One region of the Halobacillus sp. KGW1 genome, then DNA from elsewhere that is predicted to be linked to it. Evidence: predicted binding sites of a transcription regulator. Region 1 holds the regulator's gene; each other region holds the start of a gene.
What was found. Region 1 encodes LexA, which represses DNA repair genes until DNA is damaged. Its sites were predicted from a motif close to CGAACATATGTTCG; they were not measured.
Positions count from the first base shown of each region.

Region 1 (10,558 bases):
TGTCATAATATGAAAGGACAGGCATGGTTATTTTGTCAAAATGACGCTGATTTACATTATGTAAAACAGGAAAGAAGAGAGCTTCCGAAGGCGGAAGCTCTCCCTGTTATTTATTTCATAAGGTTCTCCGCATGTTTCACAACATTTTCTACAGTGAAACCGTAGTTCTTGATTACCGTATCTCCAGGTGCGGAAGCGCCGAACTTGTCGATACCGATAATAGAGCCGTCCAGACCAACATAACGGTCCCAACCAAAGGATGCTCCCATTTCGACAGCAAGACGTTTGCGAACGTTTGAAGGAAGAATTTCTTCTTTGTATTCCTTAGACTGAGCTTCGAAGTGAGTAAAGGACGGTACGCTTACTACGCGGACATCGAATCCTTTTGTCTTCAATTCTTTCTGCGCTTCTACGATCAGCTGAACTTCCGATCCGGAAGCGAGAAGAATTGCATCAGGCTCTTCTTTGTCAGAATCACTAAGGATATAAGCTCCTCGCTTCATACCTTCATATGCTTTCTCTTCCGTTCCTTCAAGTGTAGGAAGGCCTTGACGAGTCAATACGAGTGCTGTAGGCATCGTTTCAGACTCCATCGCAATCTTCCATGCAGCATTCGTTTCGTTTCCATCTGCAGGACGAAGGACTGCAAGATTAGGCATCGCACGAAGAGAAGCAAGCTGCTCCACAGGCTCGTGAGTAGGTCCATCTTCTCCTACTGCTACAGAGTCATGAGTAAGGACGTAGTTTACCGGCAGGTTCATCAAAGCAGATAAACGAACGGCCGGACGCAGGTAATCACTGAACACAAAGAACGTACCGCCATAGATCTTGAGACCTCCGTGGAGGGCAATTCCATTCATAGCAGCCGCCATAGCGAATTCACGTACACCGAACCAGATGTTTCTTCCGGCATAGTTTTCACGTGTGAAATCTTCTTCTTCTTTGACTTCTGTTTTATTTGATCCTGCAAGGTCGGCACTACCACCGAATAATGAAGGAACTGTTTTGGATAATGCATTGATCGCATCACCGGATGCCGCACGTGTAGCCGGGCTGTCTTCTCCTACTGTATAAGAAGGAAGCTCTTTGTCCCAGCCTTCCGGAAGCTGACCAGCGATCGCCGTTTCCAATTCTTCGGCAAGCTCTGGATACGCTTCTTTATACTGCTTCATCAGCTCGTTCCATTCCTGCTCTTTCGCTTGACCATTGTCTTGAATTTTCTCTTTGAAGTCTTGATAAACTTCATCCGGTACGTGGAACGGCTCATGCTCCCACTTGTAGAATTCTTTCGTAGCTGTTGTTTCCTCAGCACCAAGTGGCGCGCCGTGAGAAGCGGACTTACCGGATTTGTTCGGTGAACCGAATCCAATGACGGTTTTCACTTCAATCATAGTAGGCTGCTCTTTATTCGCTTTTGCTTTTTCAATTGCTGCTGCAATTTCTTCGGTATCGGTTCCATCTTCAACACGGATGACTTCCCAACCGTAAGCTTCGTAGCGTTTCTCTACGCTTTCGCTGAAGGAACGATCCAGATCTCCATCAAGAGAGATGTCGTTGGAATCATAAAGCACGATCAATTTCCCAAGACCTAAGTGACCTGCAAGGGAAGCAGATTCCTGAGAAACGCCCTCCATAAGGTCGCCATCTCCGCAAATGGAGAAGGTATAGTGATCGACAACATTGTAATCACCGCGGTTGTACTTAGCAGCAAGGTGTGCTTCTGCCATCGCCATACCGGTCGCCATTGCAAGCCCTTGACCTAGAGGACCAGTTGTAGCTTCGACTCCGTCAGTGTGGCCGTATTCAGGGTGACCAGGAGTTTTAGAATCCCACTGACGGAAGGACTTCAAATCCTCGATGGATACGTCATAACCAGACAGGTGAAGCATGCTGTAAAGAAGCATGGACCCGTGTCCAGCGGATAGGACAAAGCGGTCACGGTCGAACCATTGAGAGTTCTTAGGATTGTGATCCATAAACTTCGTCCAAAGTGTGTAAGCCATTGGAGCTGCTCCCATAGGCATTCCAGGGTGGCCGGAATTAGCTTTTTCTACTGCATCGATAGATAAAGTACGAATAGTATTGATTGATGTTTGTTCAAGGCTGTTAGCCATGTAAACATTCCCCTTTCTGTTAAGGCATATGTACCATGTATTATCCTATAATGAAATTACATTTGAGACAAGCGCCAGGACTCAATAAAACCGTGACCGTTCTAATTTTCCCTGAATAAGCAAAATTAAACAAAGAAGCCGCACGCTTTATGGCTAAGCGTGCGGAGGAAGTTAATTTTTCTTCTCATTCTTCTGCATCTGTTTCAATTTTGCCGGTGTCACGTCGTTTCCTTCTGGATCTACAACCGTTACACCTTTCAATTGGTTCTTAAACGATTTGCGGGCGTTTTTCAAGTATTCCTGTCTGAGCGTTTTCTGCTCTGCTTTTTCGGAATCTGTCAAATCCACCTGCTTGGATTTATTGGCCAACTCATTAATTCGCTTGATTTTCTCTTGGGATAACATATGATCCTGCTCCTTTTTATTAGTGATCGATAAGCAGACGATGGTACATAAAACGGAAAAAGACAAGCAGCCTTCAGACCCTTGTCTATCGTCTATTTATATTACAGTTCTTCCGTCTCCTTTTCAAGCGATAGGTATTCTTTATACCTTCTATGTACGGTCGCTTTAGAAACGTCATATCCCAGTCCTCGAAGCGTCGCTGCGATATCTTTAAATGTCAAATCATTATTGCGAAGTCGCACAACCTCTTCAATTGGAAAATGGAGTCGTTCACGGCCCGGAGCCATGTGTCTGTTGGATAAATTTTCAGAAGGGTCATATCCTTCTGCTACAGCTTTCTTCATTCCTCTTCGTATTTTCATATTGTGGATTTTCCGCTGATACTCCTCCACAATCCCAACGATCTGAAGCACCATAGAATCCGACTCGGAAATCTGAAGTTCGCCTTCATGAGTAAGGGAATAAACCTTAACCCCAAGCCTGTTAAGCTGATGGAAAAGGGCTATCTTCGTATTCCCTCTTCCGAGCCTCGTCTCATCCTGAATCAGCAATGCATCCGCCTGTCTTGAAGAAAGGTACTCCAAAACAGAAAAAATACCTTCTCTTTCTATTTCGTAGCCGCTTGCCTGTTCTTCAATGCAATCGACAATTTCCAACCCGTGATTTTCTGCCATGGCAGTCAATTCCGCCCTCTGGCGTTTTAACGATGAGATCTGCGCCTCTTTTTCCGTGCTGACGCGGCAGTACAAAACAACCTTCATCTACAATAAACCCCTCTCTTATCCGCTCGTTACCATAGAATAATAGAGAAAAGCGAAGCTGACAACAAACAAAATGATGTACGTGACGTCCAGTTTGGATAGTTTATTGAACATGTGAACCCCTCCATATTAAGAACGAACGTTCCTAAGAACCTGTGTTCGCATTTGATATTTTTAATTATATACGAATGTACGTTCCTGTCAACGACTTTTTTTCGAACGCTTGTTTGTGTTTTTTTGCCCTCCATGGTACAATGTGGTTACTATAATCCTATGTACGAGGTGCTAATCTATGAATAAACTTTCCAAGCGGCAGCAAGAAATACTAGATTTCATAAAAGAACAGGTAGTGTTAAAAGGGTATCCACCATCCGTTAGGGAAATCGGACAGTCTGTGGGTCTTGCTTCCAGCTCGACTGTGCACGGACACTTATCAAGGCTTGAGAAAAAAGGTTTTATCCGTCGGGACCCTACGAAACCGCGGGCAATTGAAGTTATTGAATTAGAAGAGGATCACAGTATTCCCAGAAGCGAGGTCGCCTATGCCCCTGTGATCGGTAAGGTCACAGCAGGGTCTCCCATCACCGCTGTCGAAAATATTGAAGAGTACGTTCCACTCCCGGATACGCTTGCAGGAACGGACGACAACACATTTGTGCTCATCGTACAGGGAGAGAGTATGATAGAAGCAGGAATCCTGGACGGAGATATGGTAGTAGTCAGACAGCAGCAGACAGCTCAGAACGGTGACATTGTCGTTGCCATGACAGAAGAAGAGGAAGCGACGGTTAAACGCTTTTTTAAAGAACAGAACCACATCAGGCTTCAGCCGGAAAATGCGACAATGGAACCGATTATACTAAATGATGTTTCCATTTTAGGACGAGTTGTCGGTTTATACCGGACGGTGCATTAAAACAGAAAGAAGCGGCGGCCGTTTTAAGCCCCGCTTCTTTTCTCTGTTCCTTTATTTTTACGAAAAACTGCCACGGCAAGAATCCCATCCCATCTGAACGTTCTTACTTGTTTCCGTGTATAACAATAAGCCACGCAACAGGCTTCCTCCATCCTTATAACTCGAATTAATCGTTGAGAAATAGATTGATCACGGGCATGATAAATAATTTCTAACGGTAAATGCTCTATCATAGAACGGTTTAATAATTGGTGCATACGCATCACCCCATTACGAACATTTGTTCTTCTATTGTATGAAGAATGACGCCGAAAGTATACCGGGAAATCCTGGGCCGTTCATCGTTTTAAATAATTTTCGATCTTTCGGGCTGTCTCCAGACGCGTCGCTCCGGATAGATCAACAAAATTGGACCCTTTTAAGCCAGCCGTTCCCCCACCGGCAACGATTATCTTTTTAGCCACTTGGCGCCTCTCTGCCGTACGCCTTAACGCAATCATTGCATTTTCCCGAATAGCAAGTGTCTCCACAGCAGGGAAATCAGCAAATGAATTGATGACAACTGCAACCTCTTCCATTTCATCATCCTCCATTTTTTTGAGGGCTTCTTCCATTGCCCTTTTTGTATTTGGCCCATAATATCCATCGACTCTTAAACCCTGATCCCTCTGAAAAGCTTTGACAGCTGTCTCTGTAGCTGGACCGAAGGAACCATCGGCCCCGTAGCCTCCCATGGAATAGCCCAATTTCAATAAATTGCGCTGCAGCACACGTACCGCTTCTCCCGTATCCCCAAGAGAAAGGTAATTTTTGTCGATCGTTTCACCGACGCCTTTAAAAGCCACACCGAAGTACTCACAGATTCCCTGCGCGTGTTCCTTTGCTACTTCTTGTTGAAAAGCTTCATTAATCATTAACAAAGCCTCGCGCCTGTTATCCATATAGCCGTTTTCGGTTAGAATTGCAGGCATATCTGTTTCTCGCAACACATGAAAATTGCCTTCTTTAACACCGCGCCAGTTCTGTTGCGTCCCTCGCCGTAAATACTTGCCGACAAGCGCTGCCAATCTGCCAGCCTCCCGATTCAAAGAACCCGGATACACATATACTTCAATTCCGCTGGGATCTGATCCACCGAAAGAACCGTCAAATGCGTTGTAATGCACGGACACGTAAATATCTGCATTGTACCTGTTCGCTTCTGCTGTTCTTGTCGTAAGAGGGGTATCCGCATCTGTGGGTGCAACAAGCAGCACACGGAAGCCATGGTATAAAAGAATATCTGAGAGATAAGCAACGACCTTTCTATTAAACTCATTCTCTTTAATTTGACGCCCCAGCTCAGGTATATACGGCGTTCTCTTCCCAGGAGTCTCCATCCCATGTCCATCATCCAAAGCAACCAACCTGCCGTTCCAGCTTCCGCTTGGATAGACTAATCTTGCCATAATGATCTCCTTTACTAATCTATTAATTTCCTTTACAAATATTTAGCAATAGTAACTACTTCTATGTAACAAGATTATGCTCACTCTTGTCCTTTGGTTCCATTTTGCCGCAACATAGGGCACATATATCCGCTTCTGTCCCTTACTAAAGCCCAAAAATCATACAAAAGGAGCGCTCCGTTCTGTTCACGGCCGCTCCCTTATATCTATCTATATAATTTCTTGCAAGTGATTGGCTCTTACCTCCAACTCTTCCCCGTCTCCGACAAGCTCATGATAAATCTCACTTGCAGACTTAATTTGTGATAAAGCAGCCTCCACATCTTTTTGTATCTTCACCGTTCCCTTTGTGATATTTTCTATTTCATTAGTAATGCTTTCTACATTTTCATTCACTTCGCTGATGGATTTTTCTACTTTATTCGATAATTTACGCACTTCTTTTGCAACGACATCGAATCCTCTCCCATGCTCTCCCGCACGCGCAGCTTCAATTGCGGCGTTTAATGACAACAAGTTTGTCTGAGAAGCAATATCACGAATGGTCTTAACCACTCCCTGGATCTTAGTTGTTTGAATACCAAGCTCCCCAAGCGTTTCCGTGTTTTCAGAAGATATCGAAGAAATCTGATCTACTCTGTCACTTAAATCATTCTGAAAGGCTAATCCTTGGACCGCCTTTTCATTTAATGTGTAAGACATATCCTTCAACCTGCCGACAAGGTCCTGAAGTCCCTGCTGCCGCTCTGATATGTCTGTTGCAACTTTTAATATTCCACTGACCATTCCATTCTCCCATACAGGCATGTAGGTTGCTTCCAGCCAAATTTCTGCTCCTCGCCTGTTCTTTCTGAGAATTTTATTCTGAAAACTCTTTCCGGTTCTCAAATTTTCCCAAAAAAGCAGATACTCTGCACTTTCAGAAAAGTCCCGGAAACAGAACTCCTTATGATCCTTCCCTATAATTTCCCGGTTCGAGTTGTACCCCATTGTATCAGCAAACCGATCATTGACATAACGCACCTTGCGATCAGTTCCAAAATATATCATCGCCAAATTATCATTGATGGATCGAAACAAGCGCTCTTCTATAACATCTCTATCTGCTGCACTAACCATTTCATTCCCCTTACTCTTTATTTATTTTGTTTCTTTCGTATAGGTATTTTACCCTATTCAAAAAACTAAAAACCACCCCGGGTACATTATTACCACCTGAATGCTCTCCGTCTAAGACCAAAACCAGACATCTTTATGGACGGAAGAATCAGCATAGGAGGGTTTCTATTTGTAAGCATACCTCTTTTATGTGAAAACGGATGTAATAAAAGCTATAGAACAAAAACAATCAGAATAGTTAAATAAAACTATTCTGAGGAAGTTAATCATTTTATACCGTATAATAATATTCAAATCCAGGCATTAAGGAGGGGTAGTGTGGATAAGTTAATGGATAAGTTAATTCGTTTGTATGACGATATCGACGGGGATCGCACGAATGACGAACAACTCAAGTTAATGGATGAAATGCTTCGTCGTATAAGGGAATTAAAACAAATAAATGAAACGTTACAGGCTCAAGTGGATACTTACGAAGATTTGATTATAAGATTAATAAAAGAAGGCTAAGCGGTCATTCCTTCTCACTGAGGTAAGAATCTCCCGGAGCGAAGGCTCAGGGGGAATGGAAGCAACACAATCCAGTCAAACACAGCGTAAACAAACGTTCGTAAACATACTCTACGTAACTAACGTTGTTCATTTAAGAAAACTTTAGATTATGGATGATGCAGGGAATGGCTGATTCACTTGTTGATTTTAGTTTCCCTCATCGCTTCTATATAATTTCAAACTCAAATAGCCTCAGGGACTAATACAATCCCCCCCATTTTCCCTGTATCTTTAAAATATGTCTGGGTTCCCCTGGCTTCTTCCAGAGGAAATGTACGATCAAATACCGGCTTAATTCTTCCTGACGCTAAGTTGAAAATATGATTATGATATGTGCTTCTTTTTTCCCTAACCTACCTTTTATTTCCTCACCCTCAGCATAACGAAAGGCTTCTGGAAATCAGCTTATAAGAATTACTATAAATAATATTGCAGGGCGCTCTCACATCCCTGTAGGCATTCAACTTCCAGATGTACTGTCATTCATCAACCTGCACCTTTTAAAGGTTAAACATATGTAAACCCACTTGGATCTTGCATATAAAAAAACCCCGAGGCTTAGAGCCCCAAGGGTTTTAAGGTTTAATACGTTTGCAGATATTGCTCTCTTTCCCACGGATGAACCTGTGTGCGGAACATATCCCATTCGATTTCCTTTGCTTCAATGAAGTGTTCGAAAAGGTGCTCTCCAAGAGCTTCCACCATGATCGAATCTTTTTGCAGCTCTACAAGGGCATCGTAAAGGGTTGCGGGCAGATCTTTCACACCGTGCGCTTCCCGTTCTTTTTTGTCCATGACATAGATGTTGCGATCAACCGGAGCCGGTGCTTCCAGCTTGTTCTTCACCCCATCGAGGCCAGCGGACAACAGGACTGCCATTGCCATATAAGGGTTTGCGGATGGGTCGACACTCCTCACTTCAATTCGCGTGCTCAACCCACGGGATGTAGGTACGCGGACGAGGGGACTGCGGTTTTGTCCGGACCAAGCAACGTAGCAAGGTGCCTCATAGCCAGGAACGAGACGCTTATAGGAGTTTACAGTAGGGTTCGTCACAGCAGTAAAGCTGGTCGCGTGCTTGATGATCCCTGCTGTAAATTGATAAGCGACTTCTGATAACTGGTCTTTTCCGTTTTCGTCGAAGAAGGCATTCCCCTTCTCATTAAACAAAGACATGTTTGCGTGCATACCGGATCCGTTCACGCCGAAGAGCGGCTTAGGCATGAAGGTAGCGTGAAGACCGTGCTTACGCGCAATGGTTTTTACTGCCAATTTAAATGTCTGGATATCGTCACAATGCTTCAGGGCATCGGAATAACGGAAATCAATTTCGTGCTGCCCGGGAGCAACTTCGTGGTGGGATGCTTCAATCTCAAATCCCATTTCTTCCAGCTCTAAGACGATATCACGACGGCAGTTTTCACCGAGATCGGTCGGTGCTAAATCGAAATACCCGCCTTTGTCGTTCAATTCCATCGTGGGTTCGCCTTTTTCATCTAATTTGAAAAGGAAGAATTCCGGCTCTGTACCGATATTAAAAGCGGAGAATCCAAGTTCTTCCATCTTCTTGAGGTTGCGCTTTAAGTTGTAACGCGGGCAACCTTCAAAAGGAGTCTGATCTGGGTTGTAAATATCACAGATGAATCGTGCCACTTTGCCTTTTTCTGAAGACCATGGGAAAACGACGAATGTATCGATGTCAGGTACAAGATACATATCGGATTCCTCGATCCGAACGAATCCTTCAATGGAGGAACCGTCGAACATCATCATGCCGTCCAGCGCTTTGTCCAGCTGGCTCAGTGGAATTTCTACGTTTTTGATCGTACCGAGCATATCCGTAAACTGGAGACGGATAAACCGTACGTTTTCTTCATCGATTTTTTTGTAAATTTCTTCTTTTGTTAAACCCATTGGATTTCCCCCTTGAAACGATTAATGAAAGAACCGGGACATTTCTCCCTGTCTGATTCCTAGCTTGCCTTGTCTTCCCGATGTGAATAGTTCTTGCTGCAGCATACGACGAAGCTCTTTCTCAGTCAGTTCATTATGGACTTCCTTCACTTCTTCTTCATTATATGCTTCATTCTCAGGCTTCTCTTCAAGCTTGAGAACTTTCTTGATCCCCGCCATGTTAACCCCTTGGTCGATGAGGTCCTTGATTTCAAGCAACCGGTCGACATCATTAAAGGAGTATATGCGGCGATTCCCCTCCGACCTGGCCGGATTGATCAGCTTATGCTGCTCATAGTACCGGATCTGCCTCGCAGTCAGATCAGTAAGAGATTGAACAATCCCCATTGGGAACAACGGCATGGAACGACGAATTTCATCACTCATCGATGTGCCCTCCTCCCATAAGAATGATACCTTCATTATACGATACGCAAGGTATATGTCAACATATGTGAGAAATGTTTACACATTAATGTTCCCAATGCTTTGGAAATGCTTTCACACTTTCACCATGCCTTCAGATATAAGCTGGTCCACAGCCTTTTGCACAGCAATTTTCACATGGGCATATGTTAGTCCTCCTTGGACAAATGCTGTGTATGGTGGACGGATCGGTCCGTCTGCTGTAAGTTCGAGACTCGCCCCTTGAATAAAGGTTCCGGCAGCCATAATCACCGGATCTTCATACCCCGGCATAGGACTTGGTTCCGGACGGACATGGGAATTGACAGGAGAAGCTTGTTGAATCGTTTGACAGAACCGTATCATTTGATCGGCTGTATCAAAACTAACCGATTGGATCAAGTCCGTCCTGCGGGCATCGAAGGATGGGTTTGTACGGAAACCAAGCTCTGCAAGGAACTTGGCAGTGAAAACTGCTCCTTTCAACGCTTCTCCGACGACATTCGGTGCAAGGAAGATGCCTTGGTACATTTCCTGGAGCATATTCAGGCTTGCTCCCGTTTCCTTTCCAAGCCCCGGGGCTGTCAATCGATAGCTGCACTGTTCAATCAATTCTTTACGGCCTGCTATGTACCCGCCGATCCGTGCAATACCACCGCCGGGATTCTTAATTAACGAGCCGGCAATCAGATCCGCTCCCGCCTGAATCGGTTCTTCCCGTTCTACGAATTCTCCGTAGCAATTATCTACAAATACAACGACATCAGGTTTGATGCTTCGCACGTGTTCAATGATGGACCGGATTTCTTCGATTAGGAAAGAGGGCCGGTCCTCATACCCTTTGGAACGCTGGATAGCGACTACTTTTGTATTGGAATGAATCGC
Region 1 covers NZ_LSOC01000002.1:816,822-827,379, reverse strand. The annotation lists gene tkt (transketolase) at 111-2,114, opposite strand; gene AXG56_RS04875 (DUF896 domain-containing protein) at 2,286-2,519, opposite strand; gene AXG56_RS04870 (recombinase family protein) at 2,621-3,280, opposite strand; gene lexA (transcriptional repressor LexA) at 3,573-4,196, shown strand; gene AXG56_RS19275 (hypothetical protein) at 4,220-4,453, opposite strand; gene AXG56_RS04860 (N-acetylmuramoyl-L-alanine amidase) at 4,535-5,644, opposite strand; gene AXG56_RS19840 (methyl-accepting chemotaxis protein) at 5,855-6,763, opposite strand; gene AXG56_RS04850 (hypothetical protein) at 7,082-7,273, shown strand; gene glnA (type I glutamate--ammonia ligase) at 7,898-9,229, opposite strand; gene AXG56_RS04840 (MerR family transcriptional regulator) at 9,251-9,655, opposite strand; gene AXG56_RS04835 (methionine gamma-lyase family protein) at 9,770-10,558, opposite strand, start outside.

Region 2 (10,558 bases), on a different contig from region 1:
AAGAAGCGGATTATGGAAATTTTGTATGGATAAGGAGTGAGCTTCCATGTTGGAAAACCATGCGAAGTTGATGCAGTTCTTTTCTAGTACCGATGAAATCGTCGGAAGGAAGAAGCTGCAGAAGATGATCTATATTTTGAAGAAATGTGACATTCCTTTCGAAGAGCGGTACCAGTTCCATTTTTACGGACCGTATTCGGAAGAGTTGACGCTGCGTGTAGAAGAGATGTGCAATCTGGGATTTATCAGGGAAACGAGGGAAGAGAAAAAGAATTACTATCAATACCGCTATCAATTGACGGACAGCGGCAGGCAATTCCTCACCCACTATGAAATGAACCTGCCGCCGCTTCACGCACAGATTGCAGAAATGAACGGACGGAGCTCCCGGTTTTTAGAGCTGGTTTCGACGATGCTTTTCTTTGAAGATCTACCGAAGGATGAAATAGCGGAGAAGGTGTTCACAGTAAAAAGCGCTCAAAAGTATACGGAAGAAGATATAGCTGACGCTTGGAAATTTATTGAAAAATTACGCGCTATTCATTAAACTGGGACTATAGGATCCGGTTGATTATCCTGATTTTTTTCCGACAGCGGAAAGGTGTACCACGTGAGTATGCCTTTTCTTTTTTTATCTATATGTCTGATTATTTAGAAAAAAGGTGGGATTGAGTTGTGAAATTAGTGAAGTTCATTGGTTATTATGTGCTGGGGCTGATCGGGATTGTATTGATCAGCGCTTCGCCGGCGCTGTTTTATGAGGGGGCTTTCTTTGATTTGCGCAGCTACGGTCTGCAGTTGCGGGATCTTATTATGAGTCTTGGTCATCCAACTGAATGGACATATTGGTTCAAAGGTCAGCAGGTGCCGATGCTTGATTATATATGGGAGCCGTATCGTTATTCCATGCTTCTCTTCTTTGGAGGCATTCTGCTTGGTGTCGCCCTTGCTTTTTTCGGTGCGTTCTTTACCTTATTCCTGCCGAAATGGATCCGGACCGTAGTCGATCGTATCGTCGGCCTTCTGGAGGCTGTCCCGGATCTTCTGCTCGCTTTTTCTTTACAGCTCTTCATCGTTTGGTTCTTCAAACAGACCGGATGGCTGATAGCCCCGTTCACTTCGCTTGGAGAGGATAAGATTTATCTGCTTCCGATCATCGCCATTGCGGTGCTTCCGATGGTCATGATGTACAGGATTCTTCTGCTGTTAATGGAGGAAGAGATGGCAAAGCCTTATGTGCAGCTGGCGCTGGGGAAGGGATTGACGAAATGGAACATCCTTTCCGTTCATGTGGTGCGCAACATCGTTTCCAGTGCCTTTTCCCATTCAAAAATCATCGTCTGGGGAGCGCTTTCCAGTCTATTGATCATTGAATACATATTTAACATCAACGGAATCACAACGGTGTTCATAGACGATTTCCGGCCCATTGTTTCTGCTTTTGTCCTTTTTCTTTTGTTCACTCCATTTTATTTACTGTATCAGGGAACGGAGTCTTTCCTGATCAAGGATGGACGGCGCTTGGAAGAAGAGAATTTGCACATGAATTCCTTTATGGGCACAGGAAAACGTACGGGAGGAGTGCGGTTCTCCTTCATCTGGAGAGAAATACTCGCCCACTTTAGGAATGTCAAATTCCTGACCGGCTTCCTGATCATCGTCTCGACGGTTATCGTAAGCATCGTCTATACAATGACTGCCGATCCCCTCGTCGATCAGTACTTTCAAATATACGATGAGAATGATCGACTGGTGAGCGGTGCGCCCCATACACCGGAGTACGTTTTTCTTGGGACGGACGTCCTTGGATTCAGCGTATTTGATCAATTGCTTGTCGGGGCGAAATACACGATCCTTTTTGCATTGGCTATCGCTTTCCTGCGCATCTTTATCGGCTTTATTCTGGCAGTCCCGTATACGTTCTTTCTGCCGTCGAAATGGCAGCAGGGTATCGAGAAGCTGGTGGACGGCATGCACTTCCTGCCGATGACGGTCATCGCCTACCTGCTTCTCCGGCCGGTGTTATGGATGCCGGAGGGAGGGTTTGTGACGACGGAAACCGAGCGGATCCTGTACCAGGCTCTGATCCTTACTCTGCTGGCTGCTCCGCTTGTCGTAACGCTGTTCGGAAAGGAAATGAAAGGGATCATGAAAGAAGAGTTTGTTGTCAGTACCAAAGTACTTGGAGGCAGTTCCGTCCATCTTCTATGGAAGCATCTGCTTCCACATATGAGTGCAAGGATAGGGGTTGTTTTCGGGCAGCAATTCATTCAAACGCTGCTGATTTTCATTCACCTCGGCGTATTTGATATTTACTTCGGCGGCACAAAAGTTACGTACGAACCATATCAGAACGATCCACCGCTGAGTACGACCTACGAATGGTCAGGGTTAATCGGTTCTGCGAAGAATTCTCTCATGACCGGCCGGTGGTGGCTGATCATTCCCGCTCTTCTTTGTTTTGTCGTTATTATCGCCTCTATGCAGCTTATCATCCAGGGAATCAAAGATGTCCAGCAGCGGAGGGTAGGGGTGCCGGTGGAAGGACTGCACCTGCTCCGTGCCCGACGATCTAAGAAAGAGAAAAGACAACCCCGATATAAAGATCCTGCTACGGAGGACTTCACTTTTATGAAGCGGGCGTCCGGCGAGGGCTGGAGGCGAGATGAATCATAGGAGACTTAAACAAGCGTTTGATTAATGGAGTGTTCGACGCTTCCTTGACAATAATCCTGCTGTTGTATGTTAAAATGGGACAAAATAGCTGGTGTACACAATGAGGAGGAGCGTTTAAAGCATGAGAGAATTCGATCAGTTCAAAAACAACAAAGACTCGGAAGATAAGAAAAAGAATCAGTTTACCATCATTAAGGACGACTCCACGGACGGCCACGGCGGTTACGGTGTCGGTTCCATAAGCCTGGAGAACATGACGCCTGTCATCGTCGATCCGAATGAAGAAGAGGCCTACGTCGATATGGGAGCTCTTCATGCGAGAAGTAAAGTCGAGAAGCGGATCAAGTTCATTACGGACAGAGAAGTCGTGAAGAACGGTCTGCTGTATTGGATTGCCTGGGTCACGGTGGAGTTTAAAGAAGGCAAACCTTGTTATTATGGAGTGGCAGCGAGCGAAATCGTCGTCGACCGTTCCATCAAGCGCGGCTACAAACTGATGCCTGAGCACGTGAATCATATGGATAAGTCATTGAAAGGGAAGTATGTCGTTGATCACATGGATGAAAAGTCCAAGAAAATTCTCGGTGACTACTTACGGGATTTCAAGCCGGAATTGTGGGAAAATACGACGTCTTCTTTAAAGGAATCGCTAGGAGTAGAATGAAATGTTCCGCTCCCGCATCTGCGGGGGTGGATTTTTTATGTGTCATTCCCTAGAAAACCCAGTATACCTTTTGCTTTTTTGTGTTAAAATGAGAACAAACGTTCGTTTTGGAGGAGAGAGCGAAATGGATAATCGAAATCGTGACCGTGGGACGATCAAGTGGACGTCCTTAATGCTGCCGGAGCATGTAGAAATGATTAAAAACCTGTGGAAAGAGGATGAACGGGTGGAGAAAGGAATCATCGATGAGCAGAAGGCGGCGGAAGTCGATTTTCTGCTGCAGCGGGCATGGAAAGATGATCTTACTGTAAAAGCCAGAGTGCATAACGGTTTTGATTACGAGGATGTCATACTGAAGCTGAAGCAGTTGAACAAAACGGAGCGGCGGGTGAACGCAATAAACTGGAAAACGAAAGAGCCCTACAGCTTCCGTTTAGATGATCTTGCGGATCTGGCTATTTTATAGCAGATAAAGAAAACCCGGACGTCCGTTTATCGGATCGCCCGGGTTTATTTTTGGGAGAATATTGAAATTAGAAGAACCAGTCGACCACATCTTTGAACCAAGGGTCATTCTTGAATTCCTCCTCTACATCCTTGCTGTCATCTCCGCCGCAGACTTCATCAGGAATTGCGGCTTTCTCCATATACACAAGCCGCTCCTTAGGACAGTTCGGTCCGGAGAGGGCCCCGGTGTCAGGGTCGATATAGACGCCTTTCAAGCCCGGCGGTGGAATGAAAGAAGCTTCAGGAAGCGGCTCGTGGACAGCCTCCATCGTATCTGCCCAGATGTTCTTGGCATAGCGATGGTCGTTAAAGTCTTCGAGTACTTTGCCGCCTTCATCATACCCGATCCACACGGCGGACAAATACTGAGGACTGAAGCCGATCATCCAGCTGTCGGTATCCGTTGTTCCTGATTTGCCGCCATACATACGTGTCAGTTTGCCGTTGATTGGTGAACCGGTGACGTCTGCGTAGTTGGCGTTAAGCCCCGAGTCAAACATGCCTGTCATCATATGCGTCACGGCGAATGCCGTTTTCTTATCAATGGCTTTATCCTTATCGTAAACCGGTTCATATTCATACAAGACGCTCCCGTGCTGATCGGTGATTTTGCTCACCGTATGCCCGGAGATCGATTCTGTTCCCTGCACGAGCTTGCCGTAGGCGGTTACCATATCCAAAAGGGATACAGAGGAGTAGCCGAGGGCAAGGGAAGGGTTCGGTTTGAATTGCTTATCGATACCGAAATCCTGCAACGTCCGGACAAGCTTCTCCGGTCCGATGTCCATATGGGTAGAGACGGCATAGATGTTATCGGATATGGCGAGAGCCTGAGCCATCGTAATCGGTTTATCGGCAAACTTTCCGTTGAAGTTCGTTGGAGCATACGGTTCACTTTTTCCGGACACTTCAAACTCTGTCGGTTTGCTTTCTATCATGGTGACTGGAGAGTAGCCTTCCTGCAGCGCTGCGTAATAGAGGAATGGTTTGATCGTGGATCCAACCGGTCGTTCCGCCTGGGTGGCACGATTATAAGGGCTCTCTTCGTAATCTTTCCCGCCGATCATGGCTGTGATGGCTCCGGTCTGATCATCCATGACCGCAGCAGCGACCTGTATCTCTTCCTCCGCGGGTATATTTTTCTTCACCTTTTCTTCGAGGATATTCTGGTGGTCTTCCTTCAACGTCGTATGGATATGGAAGCCTCCGCTTTCAATTTCTTCCCTGCTTACGTCAAGGATGCCGGCTGCTTCTGTCACGACCTGGTCCTGAAAATAAGGAGCAATTTCCTTCTCCTCGGATTTGTCGGGATCTGCATACGTAATGCTTGCGGTTACGGCCGCCTCTTTCTCAGATGGCGTGATGTAGCCGTTATTCTCCATTTCCGTCAATATAAGCTCCTGACGTTCTTCCGCATTTTCTTCATTATCTAATGGAGAATAATAGCTCGGTCCCTTAGGTATTCCGGCAAGCATACTGGCTTCTTTCAAAGAGAGCTCTTCCGCATTTTTATCGAAGTAATACCTGCTTGCTGCTTCTACTCCATAGGCACCGTGTCCGTAGTAAATCGTATTTAGGTAGCCTTCCAGAATTTCATCTTTATTGTAGAAGATTTCGAGACGTAGGGCATACATTGCTTCATGGAGCTTCCTCGTCCATGTCTTGTCATGGGAAAGGTAAAGGTTCCTCGCGTATTGCTGTGTGATCGTACTGGCTCCTTCCGCCATCCTCATCTGCTTCAAATCTGTGAGAGCCGCGCCTGCGATTCGCTTGAAATCGAAGCCGAAATGGTTATAAAAGCGTCTGTCCTCAATGGCAAGGGTGGCATCTTTCAAGGACTCCGGCATGTCATCGATGTCGATCCAGTAGCGTTCTTCGGCTCCTTGATCCTCGCCGATAATTTCTCCGTCCGATCCATAGAAGACCGTATTTTGTTCAGTCGTCAAGGAAGGAGGCCCTTGGATGACGGCTGCAATCAATACACCGATTGTGAGGACAACTCCGGCAATCAAACCGAACAAAGCCAGCTTGAACCCTCGCTTCCCCCATTTATACGTACGTTTAAATAATGAGCGCATCTTTTTATACTCCCAACTGTTAAGAATGCATAAAGACTGCTATTATTATGTGAGAATACGTAGTAAAATAAACTTCTTGTGAAAGTTTATATACAATGGAACTACTTATAGATGAAAAAGGAGAATGAAACATGGGTACATGGTTTACCGAGAAACAAACCGAGAATTTCGGTATTACAGCGAAAGTCAATCGTTCGCTTCATAAGGAAAAGACAGATTTTCAAGAGTTGGAAATGCTGGAAACGGAAGAATGGGGGAACATGCTCGTTCTTGATGACATGGTCATGACGACAGAGAAAGATGAATTCGTCTATCACGAAATGGTTGCCCATGTACCGTTGTTTACTCATCCAAATCCGAAGAACGTCCTTGTTGTCGGCGGCGGAGACGGCGGTGTGATTCGTGAGGTCTTAAAGCATGAAGGGGTGGAGAAGGCGACGCTTGTTGAAATTGACGGCAAAGTCATCGAATACTCCAAGAAATATCTTCCATCCATTGCCGGAGCGCTGGATGATCCGCGTGTGGAAGTCAAAGTGGATGACGGCTTCATGCATATTGCGACAAGTGAGCAGGAGTATGATGTGATCATGGTCGACTCCACCGAGCCGGTGGGCCCTGCCGTGAACTTGTTCTCTAAAGGGTTCTATGAAGGGATTGCCAAAGCGTTGAAAGAAGATGGAATCTTTGTTGCGCAGACGGATAATCCATGGTTCAAAGCAGATTTAATCCGTCAGGTGTACGGCGATGTGAAAGAGACGTTCCCGATCACGAAAGTGTACACGGCGAATATTCCGACGTATCCGAGCGGTCTTTGGACATTCACGATGGGAAGTAAAGTGTACGATCCACTTCAAGTGAAAGAGGAGCGGTTCACGTCTATTGATACGAAGTACTATACAGAAGAGATTCATAAAGCGAGTTTCGCTCTTCCGAAATTCGTAAAAGATTTGACGGAGGAGTGACAGGCCATGATTTTTGATGAGTCGTATTCCGGCAAAGTGTTCATTATGAGCAGAGCGACAGAAGAAGAGGCGGATGCTGTCATCTACGGCATGCCGATGGATTGGACGGTGAGCTTCCGTCCCGGATCCCGTTTCGGTCCCAACCGGATTCGTGAAGCTTCGATCGGGTTGGAAGAGTACAGTCCTTATCTAGACAAGCATTTGGAAGAAGTACGTTACCATGATAAAGGGGATATGCTGCTTCCATTCGGGAACCCGGCCCGGAGTCTTGATATTATCGAAGGTTTTATGGATGACTTATTGGAGAAAGGGAAGTATCCACTTGGACTTGGTGGAGAACACTTGGTTACATGGCCTGTGATTAAGGCAATGTATAAGAAGTACCCCGATCTTGCCGTCATTCACATCGATGCCCATGCGGATCTGCGGGAAGAGTACGAAGGAGAGACGCTTTCCCACTCCACACCGATCAGGAAGACGTGCGGGCTTATCGGTCCTGAGAACGTGTACTCGTTCGGAATCCGTTCCGGCATGAGGGAAGAATTTCAGTATGCCGAAGAGTCCGGGATGCATATGTCGAAATTCGAAGTGCTTGAGCCGTTGAAGGAAGTGCTTCCAACCTTGGCAGGACGTCCGGTCTATGTAACGATCGACATCGACGTGCTTGACCCCGCTTTTGCACCGGGCACAGGTACGGCGGAAGCCGGCGGTATTTCCTCGAAAGAGCTGCTTGCCAGCATCCATGCGATGGCAGCGAGTGACATGAATATCGTCGGTTCGGATCTCGTTGAAGTAGCTCCTGTCTATGACCCGACAGAGATGACACCGATCGTCGCGAGTAAATTCGTCCGTGAAATGCTTTTAGGGTTCGTGAAATAAATGATAGAATAGAACAAGCCACTGTGAGCGGATCATAGTGGTTTTTCTATTTGATTTTTATACAAAGGAGCGGCTTTGTTTTGAATAAAAAAAGAAGAATTATCATGATCATCTATGCGGTCGTGATGGTCGGGCTTTTACTCGTCACGTTTGTCGGCCAATGGAATCCGTCCAACTACAGCTATACCTGGAATGAAGGGACGTTGACAATAGAGCAAGGTCTTACGAAGGATAAGGTAGCGGGACTGGACGTGGAAGAGCAGATCGATGATGTGCTGAAGTTCACACTGGCTGTTTCGGAAGAGCAGTCCCAATGGAATGTGGATTTGCTTGCTGTCGGTATTCTGCTTCCTTTTCTGCTGCTTGTTTTCGTTCCTGATCAGCGCCCATTCCAAAAATATCTCTCCAAAGGATGGTATCGCACCCTCGTTTTGGCTATCCTTATCTTATATGGGGCTTATACGATACCAGGACATATCGTGCAGATCGGCGAGATAAAGGAAATGGTGCGGCTGCTTGCGGGCTGAGGGGCGGCTTGCGTTTTTTTATATGAATTCTTATAATAAATAAGTTATATCTTGTACGTAAATCAGAGGAACGAAGGTGGAGGGGAATATGCCAAGTAACGCTAGGGACGTCCAGGTGCAGCTCGTCACGGAAATAAGGGATGGAGATCGTGTGGAGAAGATGGAAATCCAAGAGTCCGGACAATTTCTCACGCGCGGCGATACTCAAGTGCTCACCTTTATCGAGCATCAGGAGGAAGGCGATCCGGTCCGCACGATGGTGACGGTCAAGCCGGGTCATGTCAGCATTAAGCGGAGCGGAGGCGTGGAGATGCGCCAGGTATTCATAGAATCCGCGGAAACAGAAAACCTGTATCATCACACCTATGGTGATTTCCATATGAAGACATATACAAAGGAATTGGATTTTCGTTCCCCGGCGGAAACCGTTCCAGGACGACTGTTTTTGAATTATACGATGACGTTAAATCACGAAGTGACTCAAGCCCACCGCTTGACGTTGACGTTTGAGGAGGAGAGCGAAACATGAATATCGTTGAACAAATGGAACTGAAATTGAAAGAAGAAATCAGCCGCGCCGTCGTGGCTGCCGGGTTGGCTGCAGAGGAAGAGCTCCCGGAAGTTGTTCTGGAGCAGCCAAAGGACAAAGCCCACGGAGACTATGCGACGAACATGGCGATGCAGCTGGCACGGATCGCCAAAAAGAACCCCCGCGCCATCGCTGCAGAGCTGGTTGAAGCATTTGATCATTCGAAATCTTCTATCGAAAAGATTGAAATTGCCGGCCCCGGGTTCATCAATTTCTATATGAACAATCAGTATCTGACGGAGCTTGTCCCGACCATTCTTGAGGCAGGCGATGCCTATGGCCGTACAGACAGCGGCAATGGCCATAAGATACAAGTCGAGTTCGTATCTGCCAACCCGACGGGTACGCTTCACCTCGGCCACGCTCGCGGAGCAGCTGTCGGCGATTCGCTCTGTAACGTCCTGGATGCAGCAGGATATGACGTTTCCCGTGAATATTATATCAACGATGCAGGAAATCAGATGGCTAATCTGGCGTATTCCGTTGAAGCGCGTTATATGCAGGCCCTTGGTAAAGAGTGGGCAATGCCGGAAGATGGTTATCACGGTCAGGATATTATCGGTCTTGGTAATAAGCTTGTAGAAGAAGACGGAGAGAAATGGGTGGACGTCGAGGATGCAGAACGTCTTCAATATTTCCGAGAGTACGGATTGAAGTTCCTTCTGAACAATATCAAGACAGACCTGGAAGAATTCCGCGTTCCGTTCGACGAGTGGTTCTCGGAAACATCCTTGTACCAGGGAGATCAGATCACAGATGCTCTTCAGGTGTTGAAAGACCAGGGGTATGTCTACGAGAAAGAAGATGCTACATGGTTTGAGACGACACGCTTTGATGACGACAAAGACCGCGTACTCATTAAAAATGACGGCTCCTACACGTATCTGACACCGGATATCGCTTATCATAAAAATAAACTGGACCGAGGCTTTGATACGCTGATCAACATTTGGGGAGCGGATCACCACGGCTATATTCCACGTATGAAAGCGGCTATTCAAGCGCTTGGTTACGATAAAGACACACTGGAAGTGGAAATCATTCAAATGGTCAACCTGTTCCAGGACGGAGAGAAAGTGAAAATGAGTAAGCGGACTGGAAAAGCTGTCACGCTTCGTGAGCTGATGGAAGAAGTGGGAATCGACGCTATGCGCTATTTCTTCTCCATGCGTTCCAGCGATTCTCACTTGGACTTCGATATGGACCTTGCACGTTCAGAATCCAACGAGAACCCTGTCTATTATGTGCAGTATGCGCATGCCCGCATTTGTACGATGTTGAAACAAGCAGAAGAGAAAGGGATGAAGGCAGACTCCTTCGATGGAAGTCATCTGGCTTCCGAGAAAGAAGAGGACCTGCTGAAACGACTTGGTGAATTCCCACAGGTGGTTGCTGACGCCGCTGACAAACGGATACCTCACCGTATTACCCAGTACACGTTTGATCTCGCTTCCAATCTCCACAGCTTCTACAACGCTGTCAAAGTTCTGGATGAAGACAATAAAGAAGCGACTGCTGCACGTATTGCCTTGATGCAGGCAGTACGTACGACCCTGCGTAATGCTCTGAACTTGATCGGTGTGTCTGCACCGGAGCAGATGTAAACCCATCAAATGAATGAAAAAACCGGACGATCCCTCTCATTCTGTAAACAGAATGAGGCGGGAGCGTCCGGT
Region 2 covers NZ_LSOC01000003.1:723,676-734,233, reverse strand. The annotation lists gene AXG56_RS12700 (HD domain-containing protein) at 1-33, shown strand, start outside; gene AXG56_RS12695 (YwgA family protein) at 47-547, shown strand; gene AXG56_RS12690 (ABC transporter permease subunit) at 676-2,676, shown strand; gene AXG56_RS12685 (YwhD family protein) at 2,798-3,340, shown strand; gene AXG56_RS12680 (YolD-like family protein) at 3,465-3,806, shown strand; gene AXG56_RS12675 (transglycosylase domain-containing protein) at 3,874-5,925, opposite strand; gene speE (spermidine synthase) at 6,057-6,887, shown strand; gene speB (agmatinase) at 6,894-7,766, shown strand; gene AXG56_RS12660 (hypothetical protein) at 7,847-8,293, shown strand; gene AXG56_RS12655 (DUF1934 domain-containing protein) at 8,382-8,822, shown strand; gene argS (arginine--tRNA ligase) at 8,819-10,486, shown strand.
Region 2: AXG56_RS12680 (YolD-like family protein) is a predicted target of LexA. The motif match lies at 3,432-3,445, and genes of this name have one in related genera.

Region 3 (10,558 bases), on a different contig from region 1:
ATTCTTGTACTGCTCAGCTACAGTTTGAACAACAAACCAGTCGAGTTGGATCGAGATCGCTGGTCGTCTGTATCTCAAAGCTACCGTGCTTTCCTGATCGGCTATAGTGTATACGTTCTTCAAGTCATTTTGGGTGCTTTCTTTAAACATAGTCGTGCCAGCAATGTTCTCTTGGATATACCTGCAATGGAGTACTTAATTAAGAGTGAATCCATTGCCAACATGATTTATTCGCTCCATTGGGTCGCTACGTTCGTCATTATCGTAGCTGCCATTTGGTTTGTCATTTACGCTTCCAGGTTCCGCTATCATATCTTGTTGTCCTGGTTGTACCTGTTATCAATCGTTATGAACGCTGCTGTAGGGTTTGTAATCGTCATTACGGGCAATGTCGTATTGGCATCGTCCCTCCACATGTTGATATCAACGGTTACGATGGCTATCGGAGCAAGCATCCTTGGCGGGTACTGGTTTAAAATGCGTAAAAAAGCCGCAGTGTAAACAAAAGCAGCTGTCTCTTGTGAGACAGCTGCTTTTTTATTTCATGCAAAGAGTTGTTTGATTTCCTCTTCACTTAAAGAGGTAAGCATCGATTCACCAGGCTGGATAATTTGATCAACAAGATCCCTTTTCTTCTGCTGCAGTTGATAGATCCTTTCTTCAATCGTACCTTCTGCTATCATTCGAATGACCTGAACGACTTTTTCCTGGCCGATTCGATGTGCACGACCGGCGGCTTGTTCCTCGATTGCCGGGTTCCACCACAGGTCATACAAAATGACCGTGTCGGCTCCGGTCAAATTCAGACCGGTCCCTCCGGCTTTTAAGGAGATAAAGAAAGCATCTTTCTCTCCGGCATTGAACCGATCGACCATTTCCATACGTTTTTCTGTTTTTGTCCGACCGTCCAAATAAAAGGCATCCAGACCGGATTTCTGGAGTTCCTCGTGCATGAGAGAAAGCATACTGGAAAACTGAGAGAAAATAAGAAGACGGTTGCCATTTTCTTTCCGTTCCAAAGCAAGTTCCTTCAGCTGCTCCAATTTACCTGATTTCCCTTCATAGTTCTCCAGGAATAATGCCGGGTGGCAGCAAATTTGGCGGAGGCGTGTTAATCCAGCCAGGATCTCAAGTTTCCCTCGCTGTATTCCTTTTGTCGCAATGGTCTCCTGGATATCGTTCTGGATTCGTTCCAGGTAGGCGAGGTAAACCTCTTTCTGCTCCCTGGTCAGCTCTGAGTACTGGACAGAATCGATCTTATCCGGTAGTTCATCAAGAACCTCCGTCTTCATCCGTCGTAATATAAACGGCCGCGTCATCATGGAGATCTTCTCTGGTTTTAATTGCGTGAATTTCTTTTTGCTCGGAAAGAACCCCGGCATAATTGCACGGAATAAAGACCACAACTCTTGAAGAGAATTCTCAATTGGTGTTCCACTTAAGGCGAAGCGGTGTCTGCTTTTTACGGATCGTACCGCGACGGCAGTTTTGGTCGCTTCGTTTTTGATCGCCTGTGATTCATCAAGAATCATGGTGTGGAATGACTGGTCGCTGTAGGAGGCAACATCCTGTCTCAATAATGGATACGAGGTAATCCAAACATCTTTAGAAGCAGCTGCTTCCAGAGCTTCCTGACGTGAAGACGGGTCCCCGGTCAACACCTGGAGAGAAAGGGAAGGTGCAAATTTCTCTAATTCCTTCTTCCAGTTAAAGACGAGAGAAGCCGGAGCAACAATCAGCGCCGGTTCATTCATCAGCCCTTCTTCTTTTTCATGAAGCAGGTAAGTGATCGTCTGCAGCGTTTTTCCAAGTCCCATATCATCCGCAAGGACACCGCCGAGACCATAGTGGCTGAGCATCTTCATCCAACGAAAACCGGTGAGCTGATAGGAGCGCAGCTCTGCATTCAGTCCAGATGGAGGTGCGATATCAAACGACTGTGGTGATTTAAGCTGGTTCACAAGTTCATGGAACAGCCGGTTTCGTTCCGCATCCGTCGGTTGAAGGGCATCTTCCACCTGAAGGCTCCGCGCCGTGGAAACGTGGAGTTGATTGTCATCTAAATCCTGTGCGGTAAGATCCAGTTCGTTCATAAGTTTCTGGAAGCGTTCAAAGGAGTCCGAGGTCAAAGACATTAGAGCTCCATCCGAGAGTCGATAATACTTTTTCTTTTCAATTACGGCCTTGAGCGCTTCGTGTATGTCATCAGAGCTGATTCCCTCAATGGTAAAGCGGATATCAAGCCAGTTCCCTTCGTTTTCAAGCTCGACGGAACTTTGGAGTTCGTGTGCTTCTTCGCTAATTAAAGAGCGTACGGAGGAAGATAAGTAGACATCACTCCACTCTTTAAGCTTCGGAAGATAATAGCGCAGAAAAACATCTAAAGGGTATTCATCTTCAATATAGACCATTTCTCCATCAAATTTAAATTCGGCAGACTCAATGATCTGCATGATATGCTCTTCCGTTTGACTGTCTCTCTGTATAATTGCCTGAGAGACGTTATTCTGTTGAAAAGGATCGATGGTAATGTCACCATAATGGAACTTTACATCAATGGTTAATGTCCATTGGGAGAAGTCCAAATAAACTTCTGCCCGCAATGGCTCCTGAATAATTCTTTCCTTAGCGGAAGAGTCCAGATTAACGTCAGCTATCCGCTCTAACTCTGGCAGGACGTAGGAAACAATTCCTTCCATATCGTGATAGCTTACTGTGTGACTTCCGCTCGAGTTGTATGGGAGCGTGGTATATAAGGTCCTCAAAATATCTTCTTTCTCCGGGTCAATTGGATAGAAGGAAGACTGACGGTACAGCATATGGTAATCTGCCAGGTAATCATATTCCTTCAACTTGTTCATATGCATATGAAAGTGACCGCGTTCTTCCGTTACGTAAAAGGACAAATCCGGAAAATCTTGTTCGAAGCGGAAAGCCCCCATCGGATCGCCACGGTCAATCATCGCAGCATTTTGTTCCTGTAGCAATGGAAGGAGATCCTTGGTCATGGCAGGTGGAATGCGTAAAACTTTCTTATCGTTCATACTCCAATGCTGCTCATAAAACTGCTCCTGTTCATATGCCCGCTGAAGAATATGGAAAATTCGCTTATCCAGCTCTGTAAACAGGTGTTCGGATGGGTCAAAGGTGAACTTTTTCGTAATCCTGTAAGGCTGCTGCTTCCGAATGTGGTCAAGAAGCTCCCGAATATTCTTGATGACGTAGGGATAGCCTTCGCCGATTTTAATCTCCATTCCAAGACTCTTCGCGCCAAGCATGGATTGAAGGTGCAGAAAATAGTTGACTTGCAGCGGCCGCTTGCTTTCTGTTTCCGACTGGTTTTCCTGACGCTGCCGGAAAGCCTCAAACAAACTTACAGCGAACATACGGTCTTGACTGGCCGGAGGGAATTGGACGTTCTTCCCTTTCTCAGCCAGACGCGGAGCGAGCTCCTCCAATGTTTTCTCACGTATGGCGATTAAAACGGCGGCGATATGTTTACACGTATAGTGCTCTGCATATGCCGGGCATTCGCACGTCGCCTCGACATCTTCATCGTCAAAAAAGAAAACGCGGACTTCATAATCATGGGTCCCCGCTACGACCGCCCGCCAGGAACGGATGGCGCTATTATGTGACAGTCCATACACTTTACCTGATTCGAAGTAGCGTTTACCCCGCTCATAGTAAGTGGGACCGGTAATCTTTTGTATATCTTTCGGTTGTAGTAAATAACTTTGCATATATGGCATCCTTACTGAACGTTATTTGCTTCTATTATAACAGGTTTGCAGAGGGGGAGAGAAGTGGAAGGAATCATGGCCTGTCACGTCAAGCATTGATTTTAGCGGGCGGTTATGCTAACTTTCAAAGTATAATCAAAAGTGTTGAAGCGCTCTGAAATCGAGGCGCGCTTTTTTTATGGAAAAGGAATGCTGTACGGATCATGTGTCCACGACACGGTCGTTGTAACGTATATCCTGCCTTAAATCAAAACATATAAAATTTATAACATGGAGGATATCACGATGAATCCTATTCAAGAAGAAATGAAAAAGCGTCGTACGTTTGCTATTATCTCCCACCCGGACGCCGGAAAAACGACGATGACGGAAAAAATGCTGCTGTTTGGTAATCTGATTCGTTCAGCAGGAACGGTAAAAGGAAAGAAATCTGGTAAATTCGCTACATCCGACTGGATGGAAATTGAGAAGCAGCGGGGAATCTCAGTAACATCGAGTGTTATGAACTTCCCATATAAAGGCTACCAGGTCAATATACTGGATACGCCTGGCCATGAAGACTTCAGTGAAGACACGTATCGCACGCTGACAGCTGTCGACAGTGTTGTCATGGTTATTGACGGGACGAAAGGAATCGAGGCACAGACGCTCAAGTTGTTTAAAGTCTGTAAAATGCGCGGCATCCCAATTTTTACGTTCATTAACAAGATGGACCGGGAAGGACGCGAGCCGTTCGATTTAATGCAGGAAATTGAAGAAACTTTAAATATTGAAACATACCCGATGACCTGGCCTGCCGGTATGGGGAAACGATTCCTCGGGGTTTTTGACAGAGAACAGGAACAGTTCGTTCATTTCACAGGAAATGAGGAAGAAGATTATATTCCTTATAACCAGCTCGATCAGTATCCGGAATTAACAGAAAATGCAACATTCCAGGAAGCTCAGGAAGAGATGGAACTTGTGGCAGAAGCCGGGGAAGCTTTTGATATGGAGAAGGTGCTGCGCGGTGATCAAACGCCGGTATTCTTCGGTAGTGCACTCGCCCCATTCGGAGTCGAAACATTCTTTAATTCATTTATTGAAATGGCACCCGAACCTGCACCACGTAAGTCAACGGAAGGTGTCGTTTCACCAGAAGACGAGGAGTTTTCAGGTTTTATTTTCAAAATCCAGGCTAACATGAATCCGCAGCACCGCGATCGGATCGCTTTTGTTCGAGTTTGTTCCGGTAAATTCGAACGCGGAATGAACGTCACGCTCTCGCGAACCGGAAAAACCTTTAAACTTGCCCAGTCACAACAGTTCGTAGCCTCTTCCCGTGGAACCGTAGAGGAAGGATATGCAGGAGATATTATCGGAATCTATGATCCAAACGTCTATCGGATCGGCGATACGATTGTTACAGGTAAATCCAAGTTTGAATATGATGAACTTCCTCAATTCCCGCCGGAGATCTTCAAGAAGGTTACAGCTAAAAACGTTATGAAATCGAAGCAGTTCCGCAAAGGTTTGGAACAGCTGGTTCAGGAAGGAGCAATTCAGCTGTTTAAACGCTACAGCTTCGAAGATTTTATCATCGGTGCTGTCGGAGAACTTCAATACGAAGTATTCGAATATCGGATGAAGAATGAGTATAATGTGGATATTGAGTTAATACCGCTTGGAGAGCGTATTCCACGCTGGCTTAAAGAGGATCAGGTGGACGTTTCGCTGTTCGATGAACGGAACATGCTTGCTGAAGATCGGGAAGGGAATCCGGTTGTTCTGTTCAAAAACGATTTTTCCCTGCGTTGGTTCATTGATAAGAATCCGGATATTGAGTTGATCGATTTGTTTGAAGTAAATGAATATAATCAAACCTTTGATGCGTAAGCCCTGAATTGATATAGAAATAAAGAAAGCACCTGTGGATACAGGTGCTTTCTTTATTTTTCCGAGTCGTAAAGGATATAGGTGAGCGTTGGTTGGATGGAAAAGGAGTATGTCGGAGAGAGGGGGTAAATATGGAAAAATAGGGAAAAACCAATTGCAAGTGCGAATGTTTGTTCGTTTAAGGTTAGAATGGTAAACTGTTGTGGTAAACTAGGAAGGAATAGTGAGGAACGGAGGTTTTCGTCGTGGAGGGACAATTCGAATTAGTATCTAAATACACCCCGCAGGGAGATCAGCCGCGAGCAATCAAAGCATTGGTCGAAGGGATTAACAATGGGGAAAAACATCAGACGTTACTCGGTGCAACGGGTACCGGTAAGACGTTCACCATGTCAAACGTCATTGAACAGGTCAACAAGCCGACACTGATCATAGCCCATAACAAAACGTTGGCAGGGCAGCTCTACAGTGAATTCAAGGAGTTCTTTCCAAATAACGCTGTGGAATATTTTGTCAGTTACTATGATTATTATCAGCCGGAAGCTTATGTCCCTTCGTCGGATACGTTTATCGAGAAGGACGCGAGCATCAATGATGAGATCGACAAGCTGCGCCACTCCGCTACGTCTGCTTTGTTTGAGCGGAACGATGTCATCATTGTTGCCAGTGTTTCTTGTATTTATGGTTTAGGTTCTCCCGACGAATATCGAAGTCAGGTGCTTTCCATTCGTACGGGAATGGAGAAGGATCGGGATCAGCTGCTCCGGAACCTTGTAGACATTCAATATGCGCGGAACGATATTGACTTTCAGCGTGGTACATTCCGCGTGCGCGGGGATTCGGTGGAAATTATTCCTGCTTCACGGGAAGAACATGCGATGAGGATTGAATTTTTCGGAGACGAAATTGACCGGATCAGAGAAGTGGATGTGTTGACCGGCGAAGTGATCGGCGATCGGGAGCATGTAGCGATTTTCCCGGCCTCCCACTTCGTCACCCGGGAAGAAAAGTTGAAAAAAGCCATTGAAAATATAGAACAGGAAATGAAAGACCGTGTAAAAGAGCTTCGGGACAACGACAAGCTTCTCGAAGCGCAGCGTCTGGAGCAGCGGACAAACTACGATTTGGAAATGATGAGGGAAATGGGTTTCTGTTCAGGAATCGAAAACTATTCCCGTCATTTGACGTTCCGGGAGCCGGGAGCGACGCCTTATACGCTTCTCGACTATTTCCCGGATGATTTCCTGATTATGATTGATGAATCCCATGTGACACTTCCACAGGTGAGAGGGATGTATAACGGGGACAGGGCTAGGAAACAAGTGCTCGTCGATCATGGATTCCGTCTCCCTTCCGCTATGGACAACAGGCCGCTTATGTTTCATGAATTCGAGGAACACATCAACCAGATTGCTTACGTTTCGGCGACGCCTGGTCCATACGAAATCGAACATACACCGAAGATGATCGAGCAGATTATCCGGCCGACCGGACTTCTTGATCCGGAAATTGAAGTGCGTCCGATTCATGGTCAGATCGATGATCTGGTGGGAGAGATCAACAAGCGGAAAGATCGAAATGAGAGGATACTGGTTACAACACTTACGAAGAAAATGTCTGAGGATTTAACGGACTACCTCAAAGAGTTGGGAATGAAGGTTGCTTACCTCCATTCAGAAATCAAGACGCTCGAACGGATTGAAATCATCCGGGATCTTCGTGTCGGTAAATACGATGTGTTGATCGGAATCAACTTGTTGAGAGAAGGTCTGGACATTCCGGAAGTATCTCTCGTTACTATTCTCGATGCAGATAAAGAAGGTTTCCTCCGTTCCGACCGTTCCCTGATTCAGACGATCGGACGTGCAGCACGAAATGAAAACGGAAGAGTTATCATGTATGCCGACAAAGTGACGGCTTCCATGCAGTTTGCTATAGATGAAACATACCGTCGTCGGGAGAAGCAGATTGCCTATAACGAAGAGCACGGTGTAACTCCGACAACGATCAAGAAAGAAGTGCGTGACGTTATTAAGGCTACTGCCGTCGCAGAAGAAGAGGAACAGTACGATACGGGTAAGAAGCCGTCGGAAATGACGAAGCGCGAACGTCAGGAGCTTATCGACAATATGGAAACGGAAATGAAGCAGGCAGCTCGGGAACTCGATTTCGAGCGTGCGGCTGAACTGCGTGATGTTTTGTTGGAACTAAAAGCGGAGGGATGATTTGAGTATGGCTAGTAAACATATAAGTATCAAGGGAGCCAGAGCCCACAATTTGAAGAATGTCGATATCGACATTCCAAAGAATAAGCTGGTGGTCATGACTGGTTTATCCGGTTCAGGGAAGTCTTCGTTGGCATTCGATACCATTTATGCCGAGGGACAGCGCCGATATGTGGAATCCTTGAGTGCTTATGCCCGTCAGTTCCTTGGGCAGATGGATAAACCGGACGTCGATGCAATTGAAGGGTTATCCCCGGCAATTTCCATCGACCAGAAAACGACAAGTCGGAACCCTCGTTCTACTGTAGGGACCGTGACCGAAATTTACGATTATTTACGTCTGCTCTTCGCCAGGATTGGACGTCCGACCTGTCCGAAACACGGAATAGAAATCAGTTCTCAAACCGTCCAGCAGATGGTGGATCGTGTGATGGAGTATCCTGAAAGAACGAAGCTTCAGATTCTCGCACCTGTCGTCTCCGGGCGAAAAGGGGAACACGTGAAGGTGTTTGAACAGCTCCAAAAAGAAGGATATATCCGTCTTCGTGTCGACGGAGAAATGCGCGAAATTTCCGAGGAAATAAAACTGGATAAGAACAAGAAACATTCAATAGAAGTCGTCATCGACCGAATTGTTGTTAAAGATGGTGTGGAAGGCCGCCTTTCTGATTCCATCGAAACGGCTCTTAATCTAGGAAATGGACATACGATTGTGGATGTAATCGGCGAGGAGGAGCTGATGTTCAGTGAACACCATGCATGCCCGATATGCGGATTTTCCATCAGCGAGCTGGAGCCGCGTATGTTTTCCTTTAACAGCCCGTTTGGAGCATGCAGCCGCTGCGACGGTTTAGGTACTCAGCTTGAAGTAGATATCGATCTTGTGATTCCAGACAGGAGCCGGTCCTTGAACGAACACGCAATCGCCGCCTGGGAACCTCAAAGCTCACAATACTATCCGCAGCTGCTTAAGAGTGTTTCAGATCACTACGGTATTGATATGGATCAGCCTTTCGAAGAATTACCGGAGGAGCATAAAGAACGGATCCTTTACGGTAGTGGAGAGGAGAAGGTTTATTTCCGCTATGAGAACGATTTTGGAAAAGTAAGGGAAAATGAAATCTTCTTTGAAGGCGTTATTCCAAACATTTCCCGGCGCTATAGAGAAACCAGTTCCGACTATATTCGTGAGCAGATGGAAAAGTACATGGCACAGAAACCGTGTCCGAAGTGTAAAGGAAACAGATTGAATGAAGAAGCTCTCGCCGTTCTCATCAACGGCAAACACATCGGGGTGACAACAGACTTCTCTGTTACGGAAGCGAAGAATTTCTTCGATTCATTAGAACTGACAGAGAAGGAGGAAACGATCGCGCGAATGATCCTGAAGGAGATTGTAGAGAGATTGAGCTTTCTTGCGAATGTCGGCCTTGATTATTTAACACTTTCCCGGTCTGCCGGTACCCTTTCCGGCGGTGAAGCGCAGCGGATCAGGCTTGCGACCCAGATCGGTTCTGCACTTACGGGAGTATTATATGTACTGGACGAGCCTTCCATCGGCCTCCACCAGCGTGATAACGACAGACTGATTGAAACGCTCAAGCGGATGCGTGATTTGGATAATACGCTGATCGTGGTAGAACATGATGAAGATACGATGTTGGCTGCCGACTATTTAATCGACATTGGACCTGGTGCAGGAGCACATGGCGGAAATATTGTTTCCCAGGGAACGCCGAAGCAGGTAATGAAGAGTCGGAAGTCTTTAACCGGGCAGTACTTGTCCGGTAAAAAATTCATTCCGCTTCCAGCAGAGCGCCGGAAACCGGATGGCCGCTTTTTGAAAATCAAAGGAGCGGAAGAGAACAACCTTAAGAAAGTGAACGCCGATGTGCCGCTTGGACTTCTGACCGCTGTCACCGGGGTATCAGGTTCAGGGAAGAGTACATTGATCAATGAAATCCTCTACAAAACACTTTCGATGCGGCTTCATAACGGAAAACAAAAACCAGGGAAGCATAAAACTGTAGAAGGAATCGATCAGCTCGACAAAGTGATTGATATCGATCAGTCGCCTATCGGCCGGACACCACGCTCCAACCCGGCTACGTACACAGGTGTATTCGATGATATCCGGGATGTTTTTGCACAGACGAACGAAGCGAAAATCCGCGGATACAAAAAAGGACGATTCAGCTTCAACGTCAAAGGTGGAAGGTGTGAAGCGTGTCGCGGGGATGGAATTATTAAAATCGAAATGCACTTTCTGCCGGATGTTTACGTTCCGTGCGAGGTATGTGACGGGAAACGCTATAACCGGGAAACGCTCGAAGTGAAATATAAAGGGAAGAGCATTGCAGATGTACTGGGGATGACGATTGAAGAAGCGCTGGATTTCTTTGCCAACATCCCGAAAATCAAACGGAAGCTGCAGACGGTGGCGGATGTCGGGCTTGATTACATTAAGCTTGGGCAGCCTGCGACGACCCTTTCCGGTGGGGAAGCCCAGCGTGTGAAACTTGCCAGCGAGCTTCATCGCCGTTCAAACGGAAAGTCCTTCTATATTCTGGACGAACCGACGACAGGATTACACGTGGACGACATATCCCGACTTCTTCAAGTGCTGCAGCGACTTGTGGAAAACGGAGATTCCGTTCTGATTATTGAACATAATCTGGATGTCATTAAAGCGGCAGATCACATCATTGATCTTGG
Region 3 covers NZ_LSOC01000003.1:151,997-162,554, reverse strand. The annotation lists gene AXG56_RS09845 (heme A synthase) at 1-501, shown strand, start outside; gene AXG56_RS09840 (DEAD/DEAH box helicase) at 543-3,743, opposite strand; gene AXG56_RS09835 (peptide chain release factor 3) at 4,029-5,618, shown strand; gene uvrB (excinuclease ABC subunit UvrB) at 5,864-7,843, shown strand; gene uvrA (excinuclease ABC subunit UvrA) at 7,851-10,558, shown strand, end outside.
Region 3: uvrB (excinuclease ABC subunit UvrB) is a predicted target of LexA. The motif match lies at 5,782-5,795, and genes of this name have one in related genera.